DNA from 3 places in the Arthrobacter sp. B0316-1-20 genome. Region 3 is predicted to be linked to each of the others. Evidence: riboswitches for the same ligand, from Rfam matches in the RefSeq annotation. Region 3 holds a riboswitch; each other region holds the start of a gene.

Region 1 (3,269 bases), on a different contig from region 3:
CTGGTGGACAGCGGGATGTTGCCGCCGATGGCCGGCACCATGCTGGCCTACTACGCCATCCTGGCCCTGCCGACCAGCCTGCTGGTGCCGCTGATCGCGGCGCGGTTGCGCAATCCGCTGGGCCTGGGCCTGCTCTTCATCGGCTTCTACGCGGCCGGGTACGCCGGCCTGCTGCTCTCGCCGTCGTTCGGTACCTGGCTCTGGATCACCTTGGCCGGCTTGGGGCAGGGCACCTTCGCCCTGGCCCTGCTGTTGGTCAACCTCCGGACCCGAACCACCGCCGGCGCCGGAGCGCTGTCCGGGTTCGCGCAAGGGATCGGCTACACCGTCGCCTGCGCCGGTCCGCTGGCCTTCGGGCTGCTGCGCGACGTCAGCGGCGGCTGGGGTGCTTCCTTCGGTTTGTTGGGCGCCGCCCTGCTTCTCCTGGCGGTCGGCCTGGTCATTGTGGGACGCCCCCGGTATCTGGAGGACTCGGTCCGGAACTGAAGCGGCGGCCCGTTCCGCGGCCAGCCGGGCGCCGGTAGGCTGACGGCAGAGTCCGCTACGAGGAGGCGCCATGAAGTTCAATGACCTGCTGGCCGATGCCTACGGGCGGATCCAGGAACGCGTCCACCATGTGCTGGAAGGCCTGGACGCCGACCAGCTGGCTGCCCAACCGGGCGGCGACAGCAACTCGATCGGCTGGCTGGTCTGGCACCTGACCCGCATCCAGGACGACCACATAGCCGATGTCGCCGGCACCCAGCAGTACTGGCTTGCCGGCTGGTCTGAGCGCTTCGACCTGCCGCTGGCCGAGAAGGACCATGGTTTCGGCCACACGCCCGAACAAGTGGCGGCGGTCCGGGTGGAATCGGCCGACTTGCTCCGCGACTATTACGACGACGTGCATGCCGGCACGCTGGCCTACCTGGCCGGACTCACCGAGGACGATCTGGACCGGATTGTCGACACCCGGTGGGATCCGCACGTGAAGCTGGGCGTCCGGCTGGTGAGCGTGATGGACGACTGCATGGAACACATCGGCCAAGCCGCGTATGTGAAGGGCATGCTCGCCCGCGGGGAAGTCTAGGAGCCGTCACCACCTTGTTGCCCGGGGGCGGCTGGACTACCATTCAAGGAGTTAGAAACAACTGCATACAGCCTTCGACATGCGGCGGGAGAGTCCTGCTGAGCACTAGGTCAGCAGGCGCCGTAGGAGCAATACCTCCCCAGGAATCTCTCAGGCCCCTGTACCGCCGCGGAGAGGCAACTCTGGAAAGCAGCCGGACCGTTCGTGGACCGGCTCACCGACGGTGCAAGCAGGAACCGGCCCCCGTGCCGTCCTGCGGAATCTCTCAGGTTCAGCCACAGAGCGGGGAGGAACCCTTCACTACCGGCATGGCCACCCCATGGCGGAGATTAACTGGAGTTCCTCAATGACGGCTAAAGCCAACCTCGCCACCCGGCCCGGCAGCACTTCCTTCGCAGACCGCCACATTGGCCCGCGCCGGAACGACGCGGAAGCCATGCTTAAGCAGTTGGGCTATGCAAGTGTCGACGATCTCGTGGATGCTGCGGTGCCCGCAGACATCCGCCAGCAGGAGCCGCTTGCCCTGCCCGAGGCGCGCAGCGAAGCTCAGGTTCTGGGCGACCTGCGGGCCCTGGCTGCCAAGAACGTGATGGCCGTGCAGATGATCGGCCAAGGCTACTTCGACACCATCACTCCGCCAGTGATCCGCCGCAATGTGGTGGAGGACCCGGCCTGGTACACCGCCTACACCCCGTACCAGCCGGAAATCTCGCAGGGCCGGCTGGAGGCGCTGCTGAACTTCCAGACCATGGTGCAGGACCTGACCGCGCTGCCGATCGCCAACGCCTCGCTGCTGGACGAAGCCACCGCGGTGGCCGAAGCCGTGCTGCTGATGCGCCGCTCCAACAAGGCCAAGGCCGCCGGCAAGACCGTGCTGGACGCGGACCTGCTGCCGCAGACCATCGCCGTCGTCAAGGGCCGGGCCAAGGCTCTGGACTTCGAGGTTGAGGTGGCCGACCTTTCCGCCGGGCTGCCCGAGGGCGATATTTCCGGCATCGTGCTGCAGCAGCCGGGAGCCTCCGGCCGCGTCTTCGACCATGCTCCGGTGATCGCGCAGGCCAAGGAACGCGGCGCCATGGTCACCGTGGCCGCGGACCTGCTGGCCCTGACCCTGATCACGCCGCCGGGCGAGCAGGGGGCGGACATCGCCGTCGGCAATACCCAGCGTTTCGGCGTCCCGCTGTTCTTCGGCGGCCCGCATGCCGCCTACATGGCGGTGCGCAAGGGACTTGAGCGCTCGCTGCCCGGCCGCCTGGTGGGTGTGTCCAAGGACGACGCCGGCCGCCCCGCCTACCGTCTGGCGCTGCAGACCCGCGAGCAGCACATCCGCCGCGAGAAGGCCACCTCCAACATCTGCACCGCGCAGGCGCTGCTCGCCGTGGTGGCCAGCATGTACGCGGTTTACCACGGTCCCGAGGGGCTGAAGGCAATCGCGCAGCACGCCAACCAGGCCGCCCGCACCCTCGCCGGGGTGCTCACCGGCGCCGGCTTCAGCCTGGCCGCCGACCAGTTCTTTGACACGCTCACGGTGAAGGCGCCGGGCAAGGCCGCGGAGATCGTCGCGGCCGCCGAGGCCAAGGGCGTGAACCTGCGCCACGTCGACGCCGACCAGGTGGGCATTTCCACCGATGAAACAACGACGGCGGAGCACCTCGCCTTGGTTGCGGAGGCGTTCGGCGTGGAGGGCGCGGCCGGCAGGACCGCCGAGTCCGCTGCCGGGCCGCGCTTCGAGCTGCCGGAAGACCTGCTGCGCAGCTCGTCCTACCTGGACCACCCGGTGTTCCACAGCTACCGCTCCGAGACCCGGATGCTGCGCTACCTGCGCCGGCTGTCCGACCGCGACCTGGCGCTGGACCGGACCATGATCCCGCTGGGCTCCTGCACCATGAAGCTGAATGCCACGGCGGAAATGGAAGCGATGACCTGGCCGGAATTCGCCTCCATCCACCCGTTCGCTCCCGCCAGCCAGACGGCCGGCTGGCGCGAACTGATCGCCGACCTGGAGGAACGCCTCGCCGCGATCACCGGCTACGCGGGTGTCTCCATCCAGCCCAACGCCGGCTCGCAGGGCGAATACGCCGGCCTGCTCGCCATCCGCCGCTACCACCTGGCCAACGGTGACGACCAGCGCGACGTCTGCCTGATCCCCGCCTCGGCGCACGGCACCAACGCGGCGTCGGCCGTGCTGGCCGGCATGAAG
Region 2 (3,269 bases), on a different contig from region 3:
GCCCTGGGCAAGGCCGGAATCGCCGACGGCGGCGCCCGTCCCGGCAGCGGAACCGGCCGTTGCCCCGGTGTCCTCCAGGGTGTCATTGCCCTGGTCGATGGTGCTGTCCTGGGTCGACTCGGCGGTCGCGTCGGCGGTGATGCCCTGATTGATGATGACCCCCTGGTCGGACAGGGCCTGCGCCGTGGAGCCGGACGAGAGGAGGTTGGCCGAGGCGGCGGCATCGATGGGGGCCGCCACGTTGGCGTTCGCCGCGACGGCCAGGTCGATCGGCGCGGCCGCATCGATGGCCAGGTCGAGATCGGCATTCAGATCCAGGATGGACGCGACTTCCTTGTCCGGCAGCGCGGTCCCGGACTGGGATTCGAGTTCCTCCGGCGATAGCGGCGTGCGTCCCATGTCGTTGCTCATCAAAATCTCCGTCTCCGGCGCAAAGCGCCATTCGTTCCAACCCGTTGTCGAAACCTGTCGATTCTTGTCAACGGCCCGGCGGTACCGGCGCCTCGGTCATCAGCCTTCCTCTCGACGACATCAACGCAAAGCATACTGATGAATCCATTCATTGTGTAGGCGCCGACGTTCGGCCGCACGCGCAGAGGCGGACGCGGCCCTGGATGTGCGGGGACGGCGAGTGACTGCCGGCTGGACCTTCGGAGAGCGGCGGCCGGCGGGACGCGACCTTGAATTGGCGGCCGGCGCAACCCTGGAGCGGCAACGGGGCCCGATGTTTGGCGGCGTGAATTTGGGCTCTTACCGGCACTGTGTGTAGGGTGTGAGGCGAATCACCCACAACTGAATGCCTTTCGAACCGTGGCGGGAGAGTCCTCTCCGCACACCATCCGGGCAGGCGCCGTAGGAGCAAATCCTCCCCAGGAATCTCTCAGGCCCATGTACCGCCGCGGCTAGGCAACTCTGGAAAGCAGCCAGGCAGCAGCCTGGCTCACCGACGGTGCAAGCGGAACACACTCCGCGGAATCTCTCAGGTCAAATACAGAGCGGGGAGGAACCCAATCCCAGCCGAGCCCTCGGGCCGGCCCAATCTTGGAGTTCCTCATGACTTCTGACCTGCAGCGGCGCGTCCTCCGCAGCCATCGCTCAAAGACTTGGTTGCCGGCCCTGGCCCCACCTTAATTCCCGCCCCGTCGTTCCCGGTGCCCGCGCCCTGATCCTCGAGCCAAGGAGTCCGGGGATCTGGCGACCAGCGACCGCTTCAGCGAAGCCATGATCGCCGTCCGCACGTGCTTCCGCCCCGAAGCGTCAAGGCGAACAAAACGGGTGCACTACAGGGGCCGAGGCGACCTCCTCTCATCTCCTCAACAAAAAGCGTGTTTAAGAAAGGCATCACAGTGAGCAAAGTCAACGCCGAACTACGATACTCCGCGGAGCACGAGTGGGTGGCCGCCGACGGTTCCGGCCCGTCCAGGATCGGCGTTTCTGCCGTGGCAACCGAGGCGCTGGGCGACATCGTGTACGTGGATCTCCCCGAGGTCGGTACCGTCGTGACGGCCGGCGAGACCTGCGGTGAAATCGAGTCCACCAAATCCGTTTCGGACCTCTACTCCCCGGTGACCGGTGAGGTCATCGAAGTCAACGGCGACGCCGTGGCCGACCCCGCCGTGATCAACGATGACCCCTACGGTGCCGGCTGGCTGTTCACCGTCCAGGTGTCGGAGGAGGGCCCGCTGCTTTCCGCCGAGGAGTACGCCTCCGCCAACGGTGGTGAAGTAGCGTGAGCGCGGCAATGACGGCGGTCGCCAGCACCAGCCTGAACGCGGACCTGGGTGTCCTCGATCCGGAAATTGCCGCCCAGATCGACAACGAGCTGCGCCGCCAACAGTCCGGGCTGGAAATGATCGCCTCCGAGAACCACACCCCCGTCGCCGTCATGCAGGCCCAGGGCTCGGTGCTAACCAACAAATACGCCGAGGGTTACCCGGGGCGCCGGTACTACGGCGGCTGCGAGCACGTCGACGTGATCGAGCAGCTGGCCATCGACCGGGTCAAGGATCTGTTCGGCGCCGGCTTCGCCAACGTCCAGCCGCACTCCGGCGCGCAGGCCAACGCCTCGGTAATGCACGCCCTGATCAAGCCCGGCGACACCATCCTGGGACTGAACCTGGCCCACGGCGGACACCTGACCCACGGCATGAAGATCAACTTCTCCGGCAGGCTCTACAACGTGGCCGCCTATGGCGTCTCCGAGGAGGACCACCGGGTCGACATGGCCGAGGTGGAGCGGCTGGCGCACGAGCACCAGCCGCAGCTGATCATCGCCGGCTGGTCCGCCTACCCGCGCGAGCTCGACTTCGCGGAATTCCGCCGGATCGCCGACGACGTCGGGGCGTACCTGATGGTGGACATGGCACACATCGCCGGCCTGGTGGCCGCCGGCCTGCACGCCAGCCCGGTGCCGCACGCCCACGTGGTCACGTCCACCACGCACAAGACGCTGGCGGGTCCGCGCGGCGGCATCATCCTGACCAACGAGGCGGACATCGCCAAGAAGATCAATTCCGCGGTGTTCCCCGGCCAGCAGGGCGGGCCGCTCGAACATGTCATCGCGGGCAAGGCCGTGGCGTTCAAGGTTGCCGCCTCCGAGGAATTCGCCGACCGCCAGCAGCGTACGCTGGCGGGCGCACGGATCCTGGCCGAGCGGCTGTCGCAGCAGGACGTTGCGGAGAAGGGCATCACGGTGCTGACCGGCGGCACGGACGTGCACCTGGTCCTGGTTGACCTGCGCAATTCGGAGCTGGACGGCCAGCAGGGCGAGGACCTTCTGGCCGCCATCGACATCACGGTGAACCGCAACGCGGTGCCGTTCGACCCGCGGCCGCCCATGGTCACCTCCGGCCTGCGCATCGGCACGCCGGCGCTGGCCACCCGCGGCTTCGGCGACGAGGCGTTCCGCGAGGTCGCGGACATCATTGCCGAGGCCCTCATCGCCGGGCCGGCCAATGCCCTGTCCGGCCTGAAGGACCGGGTGGAGGCGCTGGCCCAGGCGCATCCGCTCTACCCGGACCTGGCACCGGTTTCCACGCCCACCGAAGGGCGCTGAGGAGCATCATGGCCGTCGGCGTCTTCGACCTCTTTACCGTGGGCATCGGTCCGTCCAGTTCGCACACCGTCGGTCCGATGCGGGCGGCCGCGGTCTTTGCCGGGGAACTGATGTCAACGGGTGTGCTGGACCGGGTCGCCGGACTGCGGGTGGACCTGTACGGATCCCTCGCGGCCACCGGCCGCGGCCACGGCACGTTCACGGCGGTGATGCT
Region 3 (3,269 bases):
GCGCAGGTAGCGGAGCATCTGCGTCTCGGACCGGTGCATGTGGAAGACAGGGTGGGTCAGGTACGCGGAGGTGCGTTCGACGTCAGACTTCAGCTCGAAACCGGGGGTCGCCGAGGCGGCCGCCCGGACCTTGGCCTCAGCGTCGTCGACACCGAAGGCTCCGGCAACCGCGGCCAGGTGTGCCGCCGTCGTGGTTTCGTCGCAGGAGATGCCCACCTGGTCCGCGTCGATGCTGCGCAGGTTGATGCCCTTGGCCTCGGCGGCCTTGATGACCTCGCCCGCACGGCCCGGGACGCGGACGGTGAGGGTGTCGAAGAAGTGCTCCGAGGCGAGCTCCAAGCCGGCGCCCGTGAGGACGGAGGCCAGGGTGCGGGCGTGGCCGCTGGTCCGCTGCGCGATGGCCTTCAGGCCCTCCGGGCCGTGGTAGACGGCGTACATGCTGGAAACGATCGCCAGCAGGGCCTGGGCCGTGCAGATGTTGGACGTGGCCTTTTCGCGGCGGATGTGCTGTTCGCGTGTCTGCAGGGCCAGACGGTAGGCGGCAGTACCGGCGGAGTCCTTGGAGACGCCGACCAGCCGGCCCGGCAGCGAGCGCTCCAGGCCCGTGCGCACGGCCATGTAGGCAGCGTGCGGGCCACCGTAGAACAGCGGCACGCCGAAGCGCTGGGAGTTGCCGACGGCGATATCGGCGCCCTGGTCGCCGGGCGGGGTGATGAGAGTGAGGGCCAGCAGGTCGGCAGCGACCGTCACCATGGCACCGCGGGCCTTCGCGGCCTTGATCACCGCAGCGTGGCTGCCGACGTTGCCGGAGGCACCCGGCTGCTGCAGCACGATGCCGACGATGTCCCCTTCGGGCAGTCCGGCGGACAGGTCCACAACCTCAACCTCGAAGTCCAGTGCCTTGGCCCGGCCCTTAACGACTGCAATGGTCTGCGGCAGCACGTCCTGGTCCAGGACGACTTTGCCGTCCTGGTGCGCCTTGTTGACGCGGCGCATCAGCAGCACGGCCTCGGCCACGGCGGTGGCTTCATCCAGCATGGAGGCGTTGGCGATCGGCAGTGCCGTCAGGTCCTCGACCATGGTCTGGAAGTTGAGCAGGGCCTCGAGCCGGCCCTGCGAGATTTCGGGCTGGTAGGGGGTGTAGGCGGTGTACCAGGCCGGAGACTCCAGGACATTGCGCAGGATGACCGGCGGGGTCACGGTGTCGTAGTAGCCCTGGCCAATCATCTGGACGGCCACGGTGTTCTTCGCAGCGAGCGCACGCAGGTCCGCAAGGACTTCCATTTCGCTGCGGGCGGGCGGCAGGTTCAGCGGCGCGCTCTGGCGGATGTCCGCCGGAACGGCGGTGTCGACAAGCTGGTCCACGCTGGCGTAGCCCAGCTGCTTGAGCATCGTCTCCGCGTCATTGCTGCGGGCGCCGATGTGGCGGTCGACGAAGGCTGTTTCTGTTGATTGAACCGTCATGGGGGAACTCCAGGGTATTCCGGCGTCCAGGGACGCCAATCGGATCGAGTTCCTCCCCGCTCTGTATTGGACCTGAGAGATTCCGCGCCACCTGTTTCCACAGGTTCGGCGCTTGCACCGTCGGTGAGTCCGGCGAGCTGGCCGCCTGACTGCTTTCCAGAGTTGCCTTGCCGCAGCGGTACAGGGGCCTGAGAGATTCCTGGGGAGGATTTGCTCCTACGGCGCCTGCTGATCGGATTGAGCATCAGCAGGACTCTCCCGCCGCGGTTCAGAGGCATGTTCAATTATGGGTGATGCGACTCACAACTATACGCCGGAGCCTATCCTTGAGCAAGATTCTACATGGCGCCCCCTGCTTCGCCCATACCGTCCGCAACGTCAACCAAATTGACTTTCGCTCGTGAGCCGACTCACACTGAATTTCAGGTGCGCTGAGGCGGAACAAGGACGACATGCCCGGTCCTTACGATTAGCACCACCGCGCGCCCATCGATCCGATGACAGAAAGAAGTCCGATGTCCAACCGCCCCATTCCGCCCGACGCCGAAGCCGCGGTTCCCGGGGAGGGCCACTCCCACTTGGTCACTTTCAACGAGCAGCACCAGGGCGAGCCCCACCTCGAACGCCAGCTCGCCAACCGCCACATCCAGCTGATCGCGATCGGCGGCGCCATCGGCACCGGCCTGTTCATGGGTTCGGGCAAGACGATTTCACTGGCCGGTCCGTCGGTCATCTTCGTCTACATGATCATCGGCTTCATGCTCTTCTTCGTCATGCGGGCCATGGGCGAAATCCTGCTGTCCAACCTGAATTACAAGTCCTTCAGCGACTTCGCCGCGGACCTGCTGGGGCCCTGGGCCGGGTTCTTCACCGGCTGGACCTACTGGTTCTGCTGGATTGTCACCGGCATCGCGGACGTGATCGCCATCGCCGGCTATGTGGCCTTCTGGTGGCCGGACCTCCAGCTCTGGATCCCCGCGCTGGCCGCCATCCTGCTGCTGCTGGGGCTCAACCTGCCCACGGTCAAGGCCTTCGGTGAAACCGAATTCTGGTTCGCCCTGATCAAGATCATCGCCATCGTTGGCCTCATCGTGGTCGGCCTGGTATTCATCATCACCGGCTTCACCGCCCCGAACGGCTCCGAGGCCACCTTCGCTAACCTCTGGAACGACGGCGGCATGTTCCCGACCGGCCCGATGGGCTTTATCGCCGGATTCCAGATCGCCGTATTCGCCTTCGTGGGCATCGAACTGGTGGGCACTACCGCGGCGGAGGCCAAGGATCCGGAAAAGAACCTTCCCAAGGCCATCAATTCCATTCCGATCCGTGTGATGCTGTTCTACGTGGTCGCGCTGACGGTGATTGTTTCTGTGACGCCGTGGCGGGAATTCTCGGCGGACCGCAGCCCCTTCGTGGGCATGTTCGCCCTCGCAGGGCTGGCCATCGCCGCCGGCGTGATCAACTTCGTGGTCCTCACTTCCGCGGCATCCAGCGCGAATTCGGGGATATATTCCACCTCGCGCATGGTATTCGGCCTGGCGCATGAAGGCGACGCCCCCAAGACCTTCGGCCGCCTGTCCCCGCGCCGGGTGCCGCGCAACGCGCTGGTCTTCTCCTGCACCTTCCTGCTGGCCGGCGTCGTGCTGCTGTATGCCGGCGAATCGATCATCGCGGCCTTCACGCTGGTCACCACCATCTCCGCACTGCTGTTCATGTTCGTCTGGACCATCATCCTGGTCAGCTACATCGTCTACCGGAAGCGCCGCCCGCACTTGCATGCCGCATCAAAGTTCAAGATGCCCGGC

Evidence for each region. A riboswitch is a leader RNA that binds a small molecule or an ion and turns the genes downstream of it on or off. The one in region 3 is predicted to bind glycine.
Region 1: it holds a riboswitch for glycine, as region 3 does, so the genes downstream of both, gcvP (aminomethyl-transferring glycine dehydrogenase) here and gcvP (aminomethyl-transferring glycine dehydrogenase) in region 3, are expected to answer to the same signal.
Region 2: it holds a riboswitch for glycine, as region 3 does, so the genes downstream of both, gcvH (glycine cleavage system protein GcvH) here and gcvP (aminomethyl-transferring glycine dehydrogenase) in region 3, are expected to answer to the same signal.

Annotation. Positions count from the first base shown of each region.
Region 1 is NZ_JBNHHC010000005.1:130,722-133,990, forward strand. Features, by position in the region: gene AC5RW2_RS10125 (MFS transporter) at 1-486, shown strand, start outside; gene AC5RW2_RS10130 (mycothiol transferase) at 557-1,069, shown strand; glycine riboswitch at 1,145-1,245, shown strand; glycine riboswitch at 1,246-1,360, shown strand; gene gcvP (aminomethyl-transferring glycine dehydrogenase) at 1,416-3,269, shown strand, end outside.
Region 2 is NZ_JBNHHC010000014.1:7,654-10,922, reverse strand. Features, by position in the region: gene AC5RW2_RS21920 (peptidoglycan-binding protein) at 1-411, opposite strand, end outside; glycine riboswitch at 805-906, shown strand; gene gcvH (glycine cleavage system protein GcvH) at 1,347-1,733, shown strand; gene glyA (serine hydroxymethyltransferase) at 1,742-3,055, shown strand; gene AC5RW2_RS21905 (L-serine ammonia-lyase) at 3,064-3,269, shown strand, end outside.
Region 3 is NZ_JBNHHC010000170.1:32-3,300, reverse strand. Features, by position in the region: partial or broken gene gcvP (aminomethyl-transferring glycine dehydrogenase) at 1-1,464, opposite strand, end outside; glycine riboswitch at 1,516-1,629, opposite strand; glycine riboswitch at 1,631-1,735, opposite strand; partial or broken gene cycA (D-serine/D-alanine/glycine transporter) at 1,980-3,269, shown strand, end outside.